3 regions of the Gordonia sp. NPDC057258 genome follow, and region 1 is predicted to be linked to each of the others. Evidence: predicted binding sites of a transcription regulator. Region 1 holds the regulator's gene; each other region holds the start of a gene.
The links. Region 1 encodes LexA, which represses DNA repair genes until DNA is damaged. Its sites were predicted from a motif close to CGAACANNTGTTCG; they were not measured.
Positions count from the first base shown of each region.

Region 1 (6,573 bases):
CGGCGTCGATGACCGGTCCGAGATCGTTGCGCGCGAGTGCTTCTCGGAGCTGTCCGGGGTCGGCGCCGGTCAGTTCGGCGAGCTCGTCCTCGTTGGGCTTGATCAGGTCGACGCGACCGGTGACGCTGGCACGGAGGGGAGCGCCCGAGGTGTCCACCGCGACCCGGCAGCCGGCGAGGACGAGGTCGTCGGCGATCGAGCGGTACCAGTCGTCGGGGACGCCGGGAGGCAGCGACCCGCAGAGGGTGACCCACTGCGCGGAGCCGGCGTGCTCACGGATCAGCCCGACGAGCGCCTCGCGGTCCGGGCCCGTCAAGGTGACGCCCGGTGCGTTGATCTTGGTGGTCGTCCCGTCGGATTCGGCGATGGTGATGTTGGACCGGACCTCGCCGTCGACCGGCACGGCGTCGTAGGGGAGTGCGAGGTCGTCGAGTGCGGCCCGCAGCGGGTCGCCCGGCCGCGCCGGGAGCAGTGCGCGGGTGGCCAGGCCCGCGGCCGCGACGACCCGGGCCACGTTGACGCCCTTGCCGCCCGGCTCGGTGCGGACCACGCCGGCGCGCTGCACCTCGCCGCGGGCGAGCGGTGCGCCGAGTTCGAGGGTGCGGTCGAGACTCGGGTTGGCGGTGACGGTGACGATCATGCGATCACGACCTCGACGCCACGCGCGGACAGGGCCGCCGAATAGGCCGGGTCGATCCCGGAGTCGGTGATGAGGACGTCGACGTCGTCGAGTCCGGCGAAGGAGGTGAGGTCCTCGCGGTCCATCTTCGAGCTGTCGGCAAGGACCACGACCCGTTGCGCGGCTGCGACCATCGCCGCCTTGACCGCGGCCTCGTCGGGGTCGGGTGTCGACAACCCGTGGGCCTCGCTCAGGCCGTTCGTCCCGATGAAGGCGGTGGTCACGCGCAGTCGGCGAAGCGCGTCCACGGTGTCGACGCCCACGGTCGCCTGGGTGAGACCGCGTACGCGTCCGCCGAGGGCATGGAGACCGTCGGGATGGGTTCCCGCGAGCAGGCCGGCGATGGGCAGGCTGTTGGTGAACAGGGTGAGCCTCCGATCGGGAGCGGTCGCCTCGGCCGCGCGGTAGGTGGTGGTGCCGGCGTCGAAGAGCACCGAGCCGCCGTCGGGCGGCAGGAACCGGATGGCCGCCCGGCCGATCGCGGTCTTCTGCTCGATCTGGCTCGACTCCCGTTCGTCGATCCCGAGCTCGCCGAGGGTGCGCATGATCTCGGCGCGCACGGCGCCGCCGTGGACCCGCTGGAGATGTCCGGCGCGTTCCAGTACCGCGAGATCGCGTCGGACGGTCTCGCTGGTGACGTCGAATTTCTCGGCGAGCGCGGCCACGGATGCCCGCCCCGCGAGTCGCACCTCGTCGACGATCGCCTGTTGTCTCTCCTCGGCGTACACACCGCTCCGATCTCCGGTTTCGACCAACCCGCTTGTTGAGGCGTGTGGGATTGGATGTTGTAGTAATTGTGTTTACGCCTGTTTGTGTTGACAAGTCAAGCACTTTTTGTAACGGTGGTCACATCGGTAGTCGAGTGAGAGGCAAGACGATGGCGCAGATCCTGACGGGAACCCCGGTGGTCGGCGGGTTGGCCCACGGTCCCGCGCTGTGGCCGGGCGAGCGACCCGACCACTCGCCGGAGAAGCTCGGCGTCGGTGTGGAGATCGCCGAGGAACGGCGCGCCGACGAGGTCACGCGCTTCGCCACCGCGGCCGGCGCCGTCGCCGCGCGGCTGCGCACGCGCGCGTCGCAGAACACCGGGGTGACGGCCGAGGTGCTCGCCGCGACGGCGGGCCTGGCCGAGGACCGCGGCTGGATCGGTGCCGCGACCGCGCTCATCGGCAAGGGCGCCCCCGCCGAGGCCGCTGCCGTCGCGGCCACCGAACAGTTCGCGGCGGTGTTCACCAAGCTCGGCGGACTGATGGCCGAGCGGGTCACCGATCTCAACGACGTGCGCGACCGGGTCCTCGCCGAACTGCTCGGCCTACCCGAACCTGGTGTGCCCACTCCGGAGGTGCCGTCGGTCCTGCTCGCCGACGACCTCGCGCCCGCCGACACCGCGGGCCTCGACCCCACGAGCACCATCGCCCTCGTCACCCGCCTCGGCGGACCGACCAGCCACACCGCGATCATCGCGCGCCAGCTGGGGATCCCGTGCGTGGTGGCGGTGGCCGACCTGGACGAGATCGAGCCCGGCACAACCGTTCTCGTCGACGGCAGCACCGGGCGGATCGAGGTGGAGCCCGATGCGGAGGCGGCCCGGGCTCGCGTCGACGAGGATCGGCGGCATGCCGCACTCGTCGCCGGCTGGACCGGTCCGGGGCAGACCGCCGACGGGGTGGCCGTGGCGGTGCTCGCCAACGTCGCCGACGGATCGTCGGCACGCGCCGCGGCCGGGTACCCCGTCGAGGGCGTCGGGCTCTTCCGCACCGAACTCGCGTTCCTCGAGCGTGCCGACGAACCGTCGGTGGACGAGCAGGCCGCGATCTACCGGGAGGTGCTCGATGCGTTCGACGGGCAGAAGGTGGTCATCCGCACCCTCGACGCCGGGTCCGACAAACCGCTCCGGTTCGTGACCCATCCCGACGAATCGAACCCAGCGCTCGGCGTGCGGGGCGATCGGATCGCGCTGGCGCACCCCGAGATCCGCGCGCATCAGCTCGACGCGATCGCGCAGGCCGCGTCGGGGTCGGCCGTCGCGCCGTGGGTCATGGCGCCGATGATCGCCTCGCCGGCGGAGGCGCGCACCTTCGCCGCCGAGGTCCGCGGCCGTGGTCTGGTCGCCGGGGTGATGATCGAGGTGCCCGCGGCGGCGATCCTGGCCGAAGCCGTCCTCGCCGAGGTGGACTTCGTGTCCATCGGCACCAACGATCTGACCCAGTACACGATGGCGGCCGACCGGATGTCGGCCGATCTCGCCGGACTGACCGACCCGTGGCAACCGGCCGTGTTGAGCCTCATCGCGGGTGTCGCGGCAGCGGGTGCACGTCAGGGAAAGCCGGTCGGGGTGTGCGGCGAGGCCGCCGCCGATCCGAACCTCGCCTGCGTGCTCGTCGGTCTCGGGGTCACCTCGCTGTCCAGCGCGCCGGCTGCTGCGGCGGCCGTGGGGGCCCGGCTCGGCGAGGTGTCCGCACCGGACTGCCGGGCCGCCGCCGAGGCTGCCCTGTCCACCTCGGATCCCGCCGCGGCGCGCGAGGCGGCCGCGGCGGTGCTCGACGGTTCGGTCGGTGGAGAGGTCAGACTCGCCGCATCACGGTGACGACCTTGCCGAGGATGACGGCATCGTTGCCCGGGATCGGATCGAACAGTTCGTTGTGCGGCATGAGCCAGACGTTCGGGCCCTGACGCTTGAAGGTCTTCACGGTGGCCTCGCCGTCGATCATGGCCGCGACGATGTCGCCGTTGTCGGCGACGTTCTGCTGCCGGACCACGACCCAGTCGCCGTCGCAGATCGCGGCGTCGATCATCGACTCGCCGACGACGCGCAACAGGAAGAGCGATCCCTCGCCGACGAGCTCACGGGGCAGTGGGAAGACGTCCTCGACGGCCTCCTCGGCCAGGATCGGACCGCCGGCCGCGATACGGCCGAGAACCGGCACGAAGGTCGGCTCGGGAAGCTGGCCGGCCGTCGGGGTGTCCGGCGACGGGGTGTCACTCGGGGCGATGTTGACCGCACGGGGACGGTTCGCGTCGCGCTTGAGCAGCCCCTTGCGTTCCAGCGTCCGCAACTGATGGGCCACCGATGACGTCGAGGCCAGGCCGACCTCGTCGCCGATCTCCCGGATGCTCGGCGGATAACCGCGCTCGCGCACCGAGCGGCGGATCACCTCCAGGACCCCGGCCTGTCGCGGGGTGAGTGAGGCCTCGGCGGCGGCGGCGTCGAACGGGGCCTCGTCGTCGGCGCCCCGCGCTCGGCCGCGCCTATCGCCGGTGTCACTCATGTTCGGTTCCTCTCGTCTTCGGAACGTGCTGGTAGATGGCTTGCGCCGGGTCCGAGCCTAGCGGAGTGCGACCGGCACCTCAAACATTTGTTCGATGTGTCGCGAGACTTTGTCGGGACGTCGTGCTACAAATTCGAACATCAGTGCATCGAACATCTGATCGATGTTCGAACACCGAACACCACACCCGCACGATCCCAGACACCCGAACACCGGAGGGCACCATGCGCACCGCCACTCTCGTCGCTCCCGTCCGCACCGACCGTCCCGACGCCGTCCGGCCGCGCACCGACCGCGCCGATCGCGTCCGGACCCGCGCCCCGCTGTCCGACGGCGGCCGACCGGTCGACAACCGGCCGGCCGGCACCCGGCCGCGGGGGGCATCGCCGGTGACCCCGCGGGTGGGCGGTACCCACTGTGGCTCTCCGGTCGGGGTCCGGGGACGTGGCCCGGTCGGGCCCGACGCGGCGGTGTTCCGTCGCCGCCGCCGCACCGCGGTCGCGCTCCTCGCCGGTGTCGGGCTGGCGTTCGTCGTGTGGGTGTTCGGTGTCGTCGGCCAGAATTACTCGGACTCGCTGACACCGTCCGCCGTGAGTTCCGAGGTCGTCCATGTGCGCTCGGGGGACTCGCTCAGCTCGATCGCCGGCCGGGTGGCACCCGAGATGCCGCGCGAGGTCGTGATCGACGAGATCGTCGCGATGAACGATCTGGGGTCGAGCGCGCTGCAGGTGGGCCAGCCCCTGCTCACCCCCCGGTACCGCTGAGGCCGGGCGGTATCCTCGATGTCACAGGGGCCGGCCGACAAGCGGCGGGGCGCACGCTTCGGGTGCGTTCCAGCGTCCCGCGACCTGCGTGAGGACACGATGCGCTGCCCCTTCTGCAAGAACGACGACACCAAGGTCATCGACTCGCGTGTCGCAGATGAAGGGCAGGCCATCCGCCGCCGTCGCTCCTGTGTGGAGTGCGGTCGCCGGTTCTCGACCGTGGAGAGCGCCGTGCTCGCGGTGGTCAAACGCAACGGCGTGACCGAGCCGTTCAGCCGGGAGAAGGTCATGCGTGGCGTGCGGCGAGCCTGTCAGGGCCGCCACGTCGCCGAGGACGCGCTCGCGCAGCTCGCCCAGCAGGTCGAGGACACGGTGCGCGCCAGTGGATCGGCCGAGATCCCCAGCAACGAGGTCGGACTCGCCATCCTGGGCCCGCTCCGCGATCTCGACGAGGTGGCGTATCTGCGCTTCGCCTCGGTGTACCGGTCGTTCGACTCGGTGGAGGACTTCCAGCGCGAGATCGACGACCTGAAGGCGGCATCGGGATCCGGGAGCGCGCTCGCCGAACCCGTGTCAGCCGAGTCGGTCCAGAGCTCGTAGGACCCGTTTCTCCGACACCGGGAACGCGGTGCCGAGACGCTGGGCGAACAGCCCCACGCGCAACTCCTCGACGAGCCACTGCGCTTCGTCGTCGACCACCGCCCGCCGGTGCTCGGGTACCTGTTCGAGGCGTTGGGCCCACCGTTCGACGACGCGATCGACGGCGGCCACCCCGGCCTGGTCGCGTGCTGCGGACGCGGGTAGTGCCTCCAGACGTGCTTGCGCGCCGTCGAGATAGCGCGGCAGATTCTCCAGGTGGCGTCGCGCGGTAGCCGCCACGAATCCGTCGAACACGAGGTGGGCGACCTGTTCGGCGACGTCGTCGGCAGCCAGCGAACCGGCGTGCCGGTCGATCGCCGCCCGCAGCGGGGACATCCGTTCGAGGGCTGCGACGGCCAGCGAGAAGTAGTCCGGTGCGGCCGCGGCGACCCGTGGCCGGATCCGTTCGAGCAGCGCCGAGAAGGATTGTGGTGAGCGAACCGCGGCGAGCTCTGCGTCGTCGATGTCGGCGACCGTGTCCCGAATGGCCCGTCGGGTGCAGTCGGCGAGCAGTGCCTCGGTGGTCGAGTACGGGCTCTGGCTCAGGGCGAGTCGTTCGACCGGACTCAGCGAGCCGGCGATCCGCTTGTGCAGCGGAGGTATCGCGAGGTCGAGGAGGGCGACGATCCCGCGTCGCAGGAGGCGGTCCCGTGTCTCCGGGCTAGCCGCATCGACGACGACAACGCCGCGCGCGTGGCCCTTCGCGTCGGAGACCACGTCGATCGTCGGGTACCGGGTCAGCCGCTGCCCCGCGACATCGACCGTCGTCTGCTCGGCGAGCGAGCCGATCCCATCGGCGGTCCAGGTCTTATACAGGTTGCGCGACACCGTCTTCGGCGCCGCGGGCGTTCCGGTCTGCTGGAGTTCGGGCAACGAGTCGGCGCGGGCGACGATCCGTCCGGAGTCGTCGGCCACCGCGAAATGCATGCGCAGGTGCGGCGGTACCCGGTCGGTGTCGAAATCGCCCGCGGTCACCCGCATCCCGGTGATCGCCGAGAGCTCGCGGGCCAGCCCGGTGGTGAGCGGCTCCTTGCGCGGGGTGAGCCGGCCGAGCGCGAGTTCGGCGAATCGCTGCGCGGGCGACATGCTCTTGCGGAGCTGTTTCGGCAGCGACTTGACCAGTGCGGTGGCCAGTTCGGCGCGCATGCCCGGGACCGACCAGTCGAAGCCGGCCGGTCGGACATGGGGGAGCAGTGCCTGCGGGATCACGACGGTGACGCCG
Region 1 is NZ_JBHUXZ010000007.1:118,608-125,180, reverse strand. Features, by position in the region: gene ACFUEJ_RS07765 (1-phosphofructokinase family hexose kinase) at 1-640, opposite strand, end outside; gene ACFUEJ_RS07760 (DeoR/GlpR family DNA-binding transcription regulator) at 637-1,407, opposite strand; gene ACFUEJ_RS07755 (phosphoenolpyruvate--protein phosphotransferase) at 1,557-3,266, shown strand; gene lexA (transcriptional repressor LexA) at 3,244-3,948, opposite strand; gene ACFUEJ_RS07745 (LysM peptidoglycan-binding domain-containing protein) at 4,173-4,712, shown strand; gene nrdR (transcriptional regulator NrdR) at 4,812-5,312, shown strand; gene hrpA (ATP-dependent RNA helicase HrpA) at 5,286-6,573, opposite strand, start outside.

Region 2 (6,573 bases), on a different contig from region 1:
CCAGGACGACATGATCCGGTTCGTCAACGGCGTGCTCGAGCGCATCCGGGTGACCGGCCGCTGGCAGGAGATCCGGGACCGGTGGCTGTCCATCCTCGACAGTGGGTACGGCGCTCCCCAGCCGTATTACCGGGACTGATGCCCATGGACGACGCAGCCCGGAACGATCACGACACAGACGACGTCACCCACGGCGACCGGAGCGATGACCTCGGCACCCAGCGGGTCTCGCTCGACGCCCTGCTCGGCGACGACGACGCCGACCCCGACGGTCCCGGCCCGGGCGGTGGCCGTCCCGGTGGTGAGGACGCCGAGACGACCGCGAAGGTGGTCGACGTCGGCACCCAGCGGGCCGACCTGGCGGCGCTGACCGAGGGCCCCGACGACATGGCCGACACCACCGACCCCCGGCCCGGCCGACGCACCGACCCGGATGTCGGAACCCAGGCCGTCGCACCGGTGTTCACCGTCGGGGTCGACCCCGACGACCGGACCGACCGCGTCGAGCGGCAGCGTCCGGCCGTGCCCCACCCGGAACCCGACTCCGGTCCGCTCGGCCGGCGTCTGGTTCCGCGGCGTCGGCCGCCGGTGCACGAGCGACGGCTCGGCAGCGGCCTGGTCGAGACGCCGAAGATCACCGACATCGAACCCGCGGACGCCGTCATCGACGACCCCGTGATCGCCGACAGCAAGCGGTTCTGCTGGCGCTGCGGCAAACCCGTCGGTCGAGCCGAGGGCGAGGGCGCCGGTCCCCCGACCGGCGACTGCGGCAACTGCGGCGCCCGGTACTCCTTCGTCCCGGGACTGGCTCCCGGAACATTGGTCGCCGACCAGTACGAGATCGCCGGCGCCATCGCCCACGGCGGCCTCGGTTGGATCTACCTGGCCATCGACCGCAACGTGAGCGACCGGCCCGTCGTCCTCAAAGGCCTGCTGAATTCCTCGGATTCGGAGGCGCAGCGCGTCGCGGTCGCGGAACGGCAGTTCCTGGCCTCGGTCAACCATCCCGGGATCGTCAAGATCTACAACTTCGTCGAGCACGTCGACGACGATGACCGCTTCGGCTACATCGTGATGGAGTACATCGGCGGCCAGACGCTCAAGCAGATCACCGCGGGCGATCCGGACAACTCCCTGCTGTCGGTGGAGCAGGGCCTGGCCTACATCCTGGAAGTGCTTCTCGCCGTGGGCTATCTGCACTCGGTCGGCCTGGTCTACAACGACGTCAAACCCGAGAACATCATGGTCGGCAGTGACGAGGTGAAGCTGATCGACCTCGGCGCCGTCTCGCCGATCAACGGCTACGGGCACCTCTACGGCACGCCCGGGTTCCAGGCACCGGAGATCGTGAAGACCGGACCGCAGATCGCGACCGACATCTACAGCATCGGGCGCACTCTCGCGGTCCTGACCGTGCCGATGGAGATGCGGAACGGACGCTACGTCGACGGTCTGCCCGCCGCGTCAAAAACGCCTGTCTTCCGCAACAATCCGTCGTACTACCGCCTCCTGCAACGCGCCACCGCCCCCGACCCGGCCGATCGGTTTGTCTCCGCGGAGGAGATGAGCACCCAGGTGCTGAACGTGTTGCGCGAGACGGTCGCCGTGCACACGGGGGTCCCGCGGCCCGCGCTGTCCACGGTCTTCACGCCGCAGCGCTCGACGTTCGGCACCGACCTGATGCTCGCGCCGGTCGACGGCTTCTTCGACCCCGATCAGGCGGCGTTCTACGATCCGGTGGATATCGCCAACGCCCTGCCCGTTCCGCTGGTCAACCCACTCGACCCGGCGGCGAGTCTGCTCACCTCGGCGGCGCTGTCGGACCCGCGACAGACCCTGGATTCCATCAACACCGCCCGGGCAGAGGGTTTCGCCTCGCTCTTCGGCGGCCGGCCGGTCAAGAACGCCCACCCGTCGCGGGAGATCGATCTCGCCGAGGCCCGCGCGCATCTGCAGCTCGACGACGTCGACACCGCACTCGCCCTTCTGCAGGAAGTCCGTGCCCACCACGGTGATTCGTGGCGGGTCGAGTGGTACATGGGCATCTGCGCGTTGATGAACGACGAACCCGAACTGGCCTATGAACGCTTCGACGAGGTCCTCGGTGCGATGCCGGGCGAGGTCGCGCCCAAGCTCGCCGTCGCCGGTACGGCCGAACTCATCGGCCGTTGGCTGGCCGACGAGAAGGGCCCGGCGAAGTCTGCCGAGAAGATCGCCAAACTGTATGACGTTGCGCAACATCACTATCACGATCTGTGGCTGACCGATCACAGCATCGTGACCGCCGCGTTCGGTCTGGCCCGGCTCGCCGTGGCGGCCGGTGACATCGACGCCGCGATCCAACCGCTCGACGAGGTCCCGGCCACGAGCCGCCACTTCAACACCGCGCGCGCGACGGCGATCATCGCGCTCGTGCACGGCCGACCCACCTCGCAGGTGACCCGCGAGCAGATCGTCGAGGCCGCACGGCGTCTCGAGCAGATCCCGGACACCGAACCGCGCAAGGCCCGGATGCTGCTCATCGTGCTGGGCACCGCGCTGGGCTGGATCCACGACAATCCCGACGACGCCAAACAGGACAACGAACCCTCGACGCTGCTCGGTTTCCCGTTCACCGAGTACGGCATTCGCACCGGCACCGAACGTTCGCTGCGCCAACTGGCCCGCCTGACCCGCACCAACCGGGACCACCGGTTCATGCTCGTCGACCTCGCCAACTACGTCCGGCCGAATACGTTGTTCTAGGGCTGTCCGAAGAACGTCCCTGTTGCGTTGCGCACGAGCGGGTCGTCGCCGAGGAGCTCCGCGAGGTGGGCCTCGACCGGTGATGGACGGGTGCGACGCACGCGCAGTGGCGGTCGGACGTCGATGACGTGGCTGGTTTTCAGCCATGAGCGGCGCGCTTGATCGCCGGGCCCCCTGCTCCCTGCGGAGCTTGCGGAAGGCGCGTCAGCCCGGTTCCCTGAGGAGCGCCCGGAGCTTGCGGAGGGCGCGTCACGAAGGGTCGGGCGCGTCTGACCGCCGGGCCGCGGTGGTGGTCCGTGGATCTCGTCGCGCACGGTGTTCAGGTGTGTCGTGAACCGCCGCGGTATGTCGGGTCGGCGGTTCAGGCGACCGGGATTGGGTGGGGCGCCGGGTTCAGCGTTCAATCGCCAGACGCAGCGGCCTTCATCAGGTCCCGAGCGCTCGATGTGCGTGGTGTACTGGCCGGGATTGTCGCCGACCATCCGGTTGTGTCGCGGGCAGGCCGGGGCGAGGTCGTCGATGTCGGTGAGACCGCCCTTGGCCCAATCCTTCTGGGCGTGATGCATGTCGACGTGGGTGGCGGGCTGATCGCAGCCGGGAGCCGAGCACACTTCACCGTCAGGGCGAGCAAACGAAACGAGGCGTTGTTCGCGGGTGGCGAGCCGTTTGCCCCGCCCGAAGTACAGCGGAACGGTGGTGGCGTCTTTGAAGATCGCCAACCACGGCTGGATGTCGCCGGCCATCGCAATCAGGTCGGGGATGGGTAGCAGGGTGCCGGTCGCGGTGGTGGCGAGCCCGGCTTCGCGGAGCAGGTCGGAGAGGTCGGCTTTGATGATCAATTGGACGGGCAGGCCGCGATGCGACGTCCCGAGTGCGCCGTCGGCGAATCCGGCGGCCAGTGCGGCGTCGAGCGCGTCGTGATTGGTCTGGGCGAGGGTGCGACCGTCGCGGTCGGCTGCCGAGGCCAGGGCGTCGGGGTCGGCGGTGCCGGCCGGTCCGGACGGTGAGGCGGGGTCGTCGGGGTTGTTGAGTCCGGGTTTGCCCCAGACCGCGAACATCATCGTCAGGCGGGCGTGGAGTTCGGGTGTGAGGGTGCCCGAGATCTTGGCGGTGCCATCGGCCCGTTGGCGTCCGATCCACAGGCCGCGGCGTCGTTTCTGCTCGGTGTCGTCGGACAGGGTGCCGTCGGGATCGAGGTGGGCGAGCAGTCGCGAGCCGAGCTGGGTGATCTCGGCGGGCGTGTGGGCTTCGGCGATCTCGGCCATCTGCCGCTCGGCGGCGACTTTCACGTCGTGTTCGACAGCGTGCGGGATCTGGTCGAGGACATCGATGGCGGCCTGGACGTGCCCGGTCCCCACGGAACCTTTGGCGAAAGCTTCTGCCAGCGTCGGGTGTTCAGGTTCGAGACGGTCGCCGTTGAGGCAAGTCAGCGCGGCGGTGGCGTTCAGCTGCTTGCGTCGACGCATCGGGTTGGAGATCCGCAGTCGATGGGTCATGAACTGCATAAGTGTTCGGCAGCCGGTCTTGCGGGGCAGATCACGAGCCTCGATTTCGGCGACTTGCCGGTCGCCGGCGTAAGTGGTTCGAGCGATGGCCCGTTCGGTAGCGGCGGCGACCTCCATCAGTTCTTCGTCGGTGCACGGGGACAAGTCGACGGTCTGCAGTTTGTCGAGGGTCGCGTGCAGATCGGCCACCAACTCGACGGCGCGCGGTCGCGGCGTTATTAGTTCGTCAGACACTGTCACCCCCCGGAGACGTTTGCACGAATACATGATCGAGTGTAACGGCTATGCCGCTGGCGTGCAATGGTTTTCGTTGACCATCCGCAGAGCTCATCTTGTCGGTGGCGCGTGATAAGGGCAACCGCAACTCGAACTATGCTGCGTCTTGTCACTTATCCGGTTGCCTCCCAACGCAGCCATCCTGCCTAACAATCCGCGGTGCCGACCCTTCTTCGGAGCCGGAATGTCGACCTCCGAGTACGCGGTCGGGACGATGCCAACGCGCCAACAGGCTGGGCCCCACCTACCGGCCGGCACAACAGCCACCACCCACTCCAAACCGGTGCGTCCTTCGTGAGCTCGCTCAGCGGCCCGCGCCGTCAGCACAACCTTCAGCGGGACGCACGGACCTCAAACCCGACCACCGCCGCCGACTGCCGTGCGATGGCCAACTCCTCATTGGTCGGAACGACGAGCACGTCCACCGCGCTGTCGTCGGCCGAGATGCGTCGAGCCTCCTTGCCACGCTGAGCGTTTCGCTCGTCATCGACGATGATCCCGAACCCTTCCAACCCCGCCAGCGCACGGGCGCGGACGACCGCGGAGTTCTCCCCCACACCGGCCGTGAAGGTGATGGCATCGACACGTCCGAGGGCGAAGGCGTAGGCACCGATATAACGGCGCAGGCGGTGGATGTAGACGTCGAAGGCGCGTCGGGCGGCGTCGTCACCGTTGTCCATCAGCTCGGTGATGGCGCGGAAGTCGTTCTCGCCGCACAGACCTCGAAGTCCCGAACGCTTGTTGAGCAGCGTGTCGATCTCGTCGACGGACAGGTTCGCCACCCGGTTCAGATGCAGGACCAGCCCGGGGTCGAGGTCACCGCTGCGGGTTCCCATCACCAGTCCCTCGAGCGGGGTCATACCCATCGACGTGTCGATCGGCTGCCCGCCCGCGATGGCCGACGCCGACGCGCCGTTGCCCAGGTGCAGCACGATCTGGTTCAGCGACGCCGGGTCGCGGTCGAGGAACTCGGCCACCCGACCGGAGACATACTCGTGGCTGGTGCCGTGAAAACCGTAGCGGCGGATCGCATGTTCGTCCGCGACCGCACGGTCGATCGCGTATGTCGCCGACGCGTCGGGGAGACCGTGGAAGAACGCGGTGTCGAACACGGCCACCGAGGGGACGTCGGGGAGCAACTCCCGGGCCGCCAGGATGCCGACCAGGTTGGCCGGATTGTGCAGCGGCGCCAGCGGGGAGATCCGCTCGATCTCCGAGATCACCTCGGGGGTCACCACCGTCGGCTCGTAGAACGACCGGCCACCGTGCACCACCCGATGTCCGACCGCGCTCAGTCCCGCGTCGGCCAGATCGGTTCCGTTGTCGGCGAAGAAGCGTTCCGCGCGTCGGACCGCGGCGAGGTGATCGTCGAGTTCCAGTGTCTCGGTGACGGTCTCGCCGTTCTGTTCGTGTGTCATCGACGAACCGGAGTCGCCGATCCGCTCCGCGATGCCCTCCGCGATCACCGTGCCGTCCGCCGGTTGCACCAGTTGGTATTTCAGCGACGACGAGCCGGCGTTGAGCACCAGCACCGCACCCGACGCCCCGCTCATCGGGGACCCTCGGCCTCGGCGGAGGCGGCGTTCTCGGCGAGTGGGTCCACGCCCTCCTGCTGGGCCTGGATCGCGGTGATGGCGACCGTGTTCACGATGTCCGAGACGAGGGCGCCGCGGCTCAGGTCGTTGATCGGCTTGTTCAAGCCCTGCAGCACCGGGCCGATCGCGACCGCCCCCGCGCTCCGCTGCACCGCCTTGTACGTGTTGTTGCCCGTGTTGAGGTCGGGAAAGATCAGCACGGTCGCACGGCCGGCCACCGGCGAGTCGGGCATCTTGGTCTTCGCCACCGAGGGTTCCACCGCGGCGTCGTACTGGATCGGCCCCTCGACCAGCAGATCGGGTTGCCGCTCGCGCACGAGTTCGGTTGCGGTCTTGACCTTCTCGACGTCGGCGCCCGATCCGGACGTCCCGGTCGAGTACGACAGCATCGCGACCCGGGGATCGATACCGAAGGCCGCGGACGTCTGCGCCGAGGAGATGGCAATGTCGGC
Region 2 is NZ_JBHUXZ010000053.1:14,978-21,550, forward strand. Features, by position in the region: gene ACFUEJ_RS23085 (glutamate ABC transporter substrate-binding protein) at 1-139, shown strand, start outside; gene ACFUEJ_RS23090 (tetratricopeptide repeat protein) at 145-2,745, shown strand; gene ACFUEJ_RS23095 (DUF222 domain-containing protein) at 2,742-4,484, opposite strand; gene ACFUEJ_RS23100 (acetate kinase) at 4,859-6,079, opposite strand; gene pta (phosphate acetyltransferase) at 6,076-6,573, opposite strand, start outside.
Region 2: the regulator LexA is predicted to act here: its motif matches at 4,509-4,522, upstream of ACFUEJ_RS23095 (DUF222 domain-containing protein).

Region 3 (6,573 bases), on a different contig from region 1:
CGGCGACGCCGCTAGCCGCAGTACTGTTCGTCCTCACCCTTCTCAGCATCGCCCTGGCCACCGCTTTCGGCGCGGAGACCATCCCCGTCGGCGACGTGTGGCACACCGTCGTCGGCCGAATGACCGGGGCCGAGCTCGACTCCGCGCACGCCGTCATCATCTGGGATCTCCGGTTGCCCCGGTCCGTGCTGGCCGCGCTGGTCGGAGCCGGGCTGGCGCTGGCCGGCGCACTCATGCAGGCCCTGGTCCGCAACCCGCTGGCCGAGCCGTATCTGCTGGGTGTGTCCGCCGGCGCGGCGGTCGGGGCCACCGCGGTGATGACCCTCGGCGTGCTCGCGGGACTGGGAGTCTGGGCGCTGTCCGGCGGGGCGCTACTCGGCGCGCTGGCCGCCACCGTCACGGTGTACCTGGTGGCCCGCGCCCAGGGCGGGCTGACCGCGCTGCGACTCATCCTGTCCGGGGTGGTGTTGTCCTCGGCGTTCATGGCGTTGTCGTCGCTGCTGGTGTTCACCGCCGCCGACCCGCACGCCGCCGACAACGTGATGTTCTGGATGCTCGGCAGCGTCGCGGGCGCCACCTGGGCGAAAGTGCAGATCGCCGGGGCGGTCGTGCTGGTCACCGTCGTGGCCATGCTCGCCATCCACTCCTGGCTCGATGCCTACGCGGCCGGCACCGACACCGCGACGTCGCTGGGCGTGCCGGTACGCGCGATGCGCAACGCGCTGTTCGGTGTCCAGGGTCTCCTGGTCGGCGTGCTCGTCGCGGTGGCGGGCGGCATCGGCTTCGTCGGTCTGATCGTCCCGCACGCGGCGCGGCTCCTGGTCGGCGCCACCCACCGCGCGATGTTGCCGGTGGCGGTCTGCGGCGGTGCGCTCTTCCTGGTGTGGGTCGACGTGATCTCGCGGGTGGCGGCCGCACCGCGCGAGATGCCGCTGGGCATCGTGACCGGACTGATCGGGGCACCGATCTTCCTGTTCCTCATGGGACGACGCCAGTACGTGTTCGGGGGAGGCTCGTGACCGACCCCGCCCGCGCATCGTCGATGTCGTTGCGCGCGAACGCGCTTGCGTGCCGTCGAGGTGGCCGCGTCGTACTGCGGGATGTCGATCTCGCGGTCCCCGCCGGCACCCGACTGGCCATCGTCGGGCCCAACGGTTCCGGCAAGACCACCCTGCTGCGCACGCTGTGCGGTCTCGAACGCCCGGCCGCCGGCACCGTCGAGGTGAACGGAGACGACCTCCACCGCATCCCCTCGCGACGCCGCGCCATGTCGATGGCGGTGGTCGGCCAGGAGGAACAGCCCTCCGCGGAGCTGACGGTCGCCGAGGCGGTCGGCCTCGGCCGGACCCCGTACCGGTCGGCCTGGTCCACCGGGAGTTCCGACGACAAGACGGTGGTCGATCGCGCGTTGATCCAGGTCGGGCTCGACGGCTGGGGCACCCGCTCGTGCACCCAGCTGTCCGGCGGCGAACGGCACCGCGTCGTCCTCGCCCGCGCGCTCGCTCAGCAGACCCCGATCCTGGTGCTCGACGAACCCACCAATCACCTGGACGCCGCCTGGCGACTACGACTGATGGAGATCCTCGACGAGCTCGACGCCACCGTGGTCGCGGCGATGCACGACCTCGACCTGGTGTTGCGTCACTTCGACTCCGTCGCAGTGGTTTCCGACGGTGGTGTCATCGTGCACGGACCACCCGTCGAGGTGCTGACGCCGGCTCTGCTGGCCGACGTCTTCGAGGTGTCCGGCACCGTCGTCGACCATCCATCGACGGGCCTGCCCCATCTGCTCCTGAACACTCCCACCACCACACCCGCCCCCAGCGCTCTGACGAAAGACATCCCGTGAGAGGACATCCTTTGACCATACGTACGTCCCGAGTCCACCCGACCGTCGCCATCGTGGCGGCGACACTGATCCTGGGAACTGCCACCGCCTGCGGTGCCGACAGCACCGCAGCGTCGGAAAGCACTGTCACCATATCGAATTGCGGAGCCGACGTCGCCTTCCCGCAACCCCTCGACCGGTTGTTCGTCAACGACGGCGGCATGATTGCGATCGCACTCGCCGCCGGTGCCCGTGACAACATGGTGGCGGTCAGCGCGCTCGCCCGGGACAAGGACATCCTGCGGCTGGAGTACGGACCCCAGGTCGACACCCTGAACGAGGTCGCGACCGAACGTCCCACCCTCGAGAACATCGTCGCGGCGAAACCCCAAGTGCTGTATGCCGGATACAACTACGGCATGAGCGAATCGCGCGGGATCACACCCGAGATCCTCGCCGGACACGGCATCGACGTGTACCAGTTGTCCGAGGCGTGCCGGCAGACCGAGGGCGAGGCGCAGCGCGGCACCATGGACCCGTGGGTCGCGCTCGACACCGATCTGCGCAACATCGGCACCCTCACCGGCAATCCCGAGCAGGGCGCCGCCGCGGCCGACGAGGTGGCCGACCGCCTCGAGAAGCTGCGCGCCGCACGACAACCCACCGCGAAACCGACGGTCTTCGTCTTCGACAGCGTATCGGACACCATCTTCTCCTCCGGGTCCTTCGGCGGCCCGCAGGGCATCATCGACGCCGCGGGCGCGCGCAACGCGACCGAGGACATCGAGGACACCTGGACCGCCGTGAGCTGGGAACGCCTCACCACCGCGGACCCCGACGTCATCGTGTTCGTCGACTATCCCGGCCAGTCGGTCGACGAGAAGATCGCCGCCCTGCGTTCCAATCCGGCGAGCCGGAACCTGAAGGCCGTGCGCGAGAACCGCTTCGTGAACCTGCCGTACGCGATGTGGGTGTCGAGCCCACTCAACATCGACGCCGCCGAGATCATGCGCGGCGTTCTCGAGAACCACGGCCTCGCACCGGAATCCGGTATCACCCCGTCCCTGGATGTCGCGCAATTGGACCTCGGGGGCAACAACTGGCTGGAGTGAGTCGCGGGACGCCCCGTTGAACACGTGGGGCCGCGGCGATCGTCATGCCGCCGCCCCACGGAGAAGTCGGTGGACCCCTACCACGAGGCACCGACAAGTTACCGGCTCCGAATAGCGTTGCACAACATCAGTTTTGGCTTGCAATGCGCTCGCACCGGTGTACACTCGAACGTACATTCGCGGCAACGGTTCTCGGGGGGTGACCATGTCTGACGAACAAGCGTCGCGGCGACCGCGTGCCCTCGAGTTGGTGGCCGACCTGCACCGCATCCTCGGTGAGTTGCAGACCGTGGACCTGTCGCCGTGTACCGATGCCGAACTCGCTGAAGTGGCCGCGGAGACCGAGCGCGCCATCGCGCGTCTGACCGTCGCCGGTGACCGGCAGATCGATCAGGCCGTCGCTCGCGACCTGCCCCGCAAGGCCGGCTGCCGCACCCTCATGCAGTACATGACGCACCGGCTGCGGGTGTCGAACCCGATGCGCCGCCGTAAGCAGATGGACGCCACCGCCCACCGGACCAGCCTCGGTGGCGAGGTCCTCCCACCCGAGTACCCCTGCCTTGCGGAAGCTTTCGCACAGGGCGCGGTCGGCACCGCGCACGTGCAGGCCACCCTCGATGTCCTCGACCGCATCCCGGTCGCCGTCGACCACGACATCAAGGTCGCCGCCGAGCGACAGATGGCCGAGATCGCCGAAGCCCACACCCCCGCCGAGATCACCCAGCTCGGTGCGCGGCTGCTGGCCCACCTCGACCCCGACGGCACACTGGCCGACGATTCGGAACGCAAGAGGCGCCGCGGCCTGTGGATCGGTCGGCAACGCGCTGACGGGACCGCAAAGATCTCGGGCACGCTGACTCCCGAACTCGCCGCCCGGTTGTCGATGATGTTCGCCGTGTGGGGCAAACCTGGACTGAACAACTCCGACGACCCGCAGTCGCCACGCGGGCCGGCCGGCACCGCCGACCCCGACGCCCTGACCGCCGCAGCCGACCGCGACGGTCGCACTCTCGCCCAAACGAATCACGACGCCCTCGACGCCGCCCTGGCCGCAGGCTTCGCCGACGGAACACTGGGAACCTCGCACCGAGGCCTGCCCGTGCAACTGATCGTCAAAGCCGACCTCGGGGACCTGATCCGAGAAGCCGGACTCGCCACCACCGCCACCGGCACCCTGCTGCCCATCCGGGACTTGATCGCGATGGCCGGTGACGTCCAACCATGGTTGGCGATCTTCAAAGACGCCACCACCGTCCCCCTGCACTTCGGACGGGGCAAACGACTGGCCACCCGCGAACAACGTCTCGTCTCCTTCGCCCGCCCCGACGGGGAAGTGTGCTCGGCACCCGGGTGTGATCAGCCCGCCACCCACATCGAGCTTCATCACGCCGAACGAGACTGGGCCAAGGGCGGACTCACCGACATCGATGACCTCGCCCCCGCCTGCCCCCGTCACAACCGGATGGTCGGCGACCAACCCGGCCAATACACGACCCGCATCGAACGGTCCGGACACGACGAAGGCCGCTGCCTGTGGCGGTTGAACGTCGAACCCGGCGCCCCGCCCAACCCCGAACGCCTCAACCGCCGACCCGACATACCCCGGCGGTTCGCCCAACACCTGAACACCGTGCGCAACGAGATCCACGGGCCACCACCCCGAGGGTTTCGCAGGCTCGATCGCCGGACCCTTCGTGACGCGCCCTCCGCAAGCTCCGGGCGCTCCTCAGGGAGCAGGGCTGACGCGCCCTCCGCAAGCTCCGGGCGCTCCTCAGGGAGCAGGGGGCCCGGCGATCAGTCACGCCCCGATGCCGTCGGCTACGGCGTCCGCGGGCGGCGCCTCGAACTCGCCTACCGAGAACTGGTCCATCCGCGAACACCGCCGGAGCACCTCACCACCCCACCGCTGACCCCGGTCGAAGCAGAACTCGCACGCATACTCACCGACCACGCGTGATTGCACACAACACGAGGGGCCCGGCATCGGAATGCCGGGCCCCTCGTGGGTGTCAGTGCGCCTGATCAGATCAGGCCTGCGGTGCCTCCGCGAAGTTGCGGGTGACCGCCGGGTCGACCGGGATGCCCGGGCCCGTCGTCGTGGAGACGGTGACCTTCTTGATGTAGCGGCCCTTGGCGGCCGACGGCTTGGCGCGCATGATCTCGTCGTAGGCAGCGCCGTAGTTCTCGGCCAGCTTGGCCGGGTCGAACGAAGCCTTGCCGATGACGAAGTGCAGGTTCGCAGCCTTGTCGACGCGGAAGTTGATCTTGCCGCCCTTGATGTCGTTGACAGCCTTGGTGACATCGGTGGTCACGGTGCCCGTCTTCGGGTTCGGCATCAGGCCGCGGGGTCCGAGGACACGCGCGATACGGCCGACCTTGGCCATCTGATCCGGGGTGGCGATCGCGGCGTCGAAGTCCAGCCAACCGCCCTGGATGCGCTCGATCAGATCCTCGGCGCCGACCTCGTCGGCACCGGCGGCGGTGGCCTCAGCGGCCTTGTCGCCGGCGGCGAACACGATCACGCGGGCAGTCTTACCGGTGCCGTGCGGCAGATTGACGGTGCCTCGAACCATCTGGTCTGCCTTACGGGGGTCGACGCCCAGCCGCATCGCGACCTCGACGGTCGCGTCGGTGTTCTTCGACGACGTGTCCTTCGCCAGCTCCACAGCCTCCAGCGGGCTGTACAGCTTGGTCTTGTCGACCTTCTCGGCCGCGGCCGCGTAGGCCTTGCTCTTCTTGCTCATTGCTCTGTTCCTTCTCCGCCGTCAGTCGGCGGGGTGTGTGGTGCGGGCCGAGCCGGCCCTCCCACGGTGATGATGAGGTCTTTCAGCCTTCGACGGTGATGCCCATGGACCGAGCAGTACCGGCGATGATCTTCGCGGCCTGGTCGATGTCATTGGCGTTCAGGTCTTCGGCCTTGGTCTTGGCAATCTCACGGACCTGGTCCATGCTCACCTTGCCGACCTTGTTGGTGTGGGGCTCGCCGGAGCCCTTCTGCAGGCCGGCGGCCTTCAGCAGGAGCTTCGCGGCCGGCGGTGTCTTCAACTTGAAGTCGAAGGAGCGATCTTCGTACACGAAGATCTCGACCGGGATGACGTTGCCGCGCTGCGACTCGGTCGCCGCGTTGTACGCCTTGCAGAACTCCATGATGTTCACGCCGTGCTGACCAAGCGCCGGACCCACGGGCGGGGCCGGGTTGGCCTGGCCTGCCGAGATCTGGAGCTTGATGATCCCGGCGAGCTTCTTCTTCTTGGGAGGCATCTTCTGTTCCTTGCTTGTTTCCTTGCGAATTCACGCCCGCTGGAGACGTGAAAGTTCTGGGTTGGTGGTCCGGCCCTAGATCTTCTCGACCGTGACTCTCAGAGGTCGGTGAAGATACGAGCGCCGCTTCGCGTCGGTCATATCTTCTCGACCTGGTTGAACCCGAGCTCGACCGGTGTCTCGCGACCGAAGATCGACACGAGGACCTTGACCTTGCGCTGCTCGGCGTTGACCTCGCTGATCGACGCGGGCAGCGTGGCGAACGGGCCGTCCATGACGGTGACCGACTCGCCGACCTCGAAGTCGACCTCGATGACGTTCGACGCGGCGGCAGCTGCGGCCTCCACGCCCTCGGCAGCGGCACCGCGCGAC
Region 3 is NZ_JBHUXZ010000002.1:229,669-236,241, reverse strand. Features, by position in the region: gene ACFUEJ_RS03180 (FecCD family ABC transporter permease) at 1-1,019, shown strand, start outside; gene ACFUEJ_RS03175 (ABC transporter ATP-binding protein) at 1,043-1,849, shown strand; gene ACFUEJ_RS03170 (ABC transporter substrate-binding protein) at 1,903-2,940, shown strand; gene ACFUEJ_RS03165 (HNH endonuclease signature motif containing protein) at 3,146-4,897, shown strand; gene rplA (50S ribosomal protein L1) at 4,968-5,684, opposite strand; gene rplK (50S ribosomal protein L11) at 5,767-6,201, opposite strand; gene nusG (transcription termination/antitermination protein NusG) at 6,339-6,573, opposite strand, start outside.
Region 3: the regulator LexA is predicted to act here: its motif matches at 3,107-3,120, upstream of ACFUEJ_RS03165 (HNH endonuclease signature motif containing protein).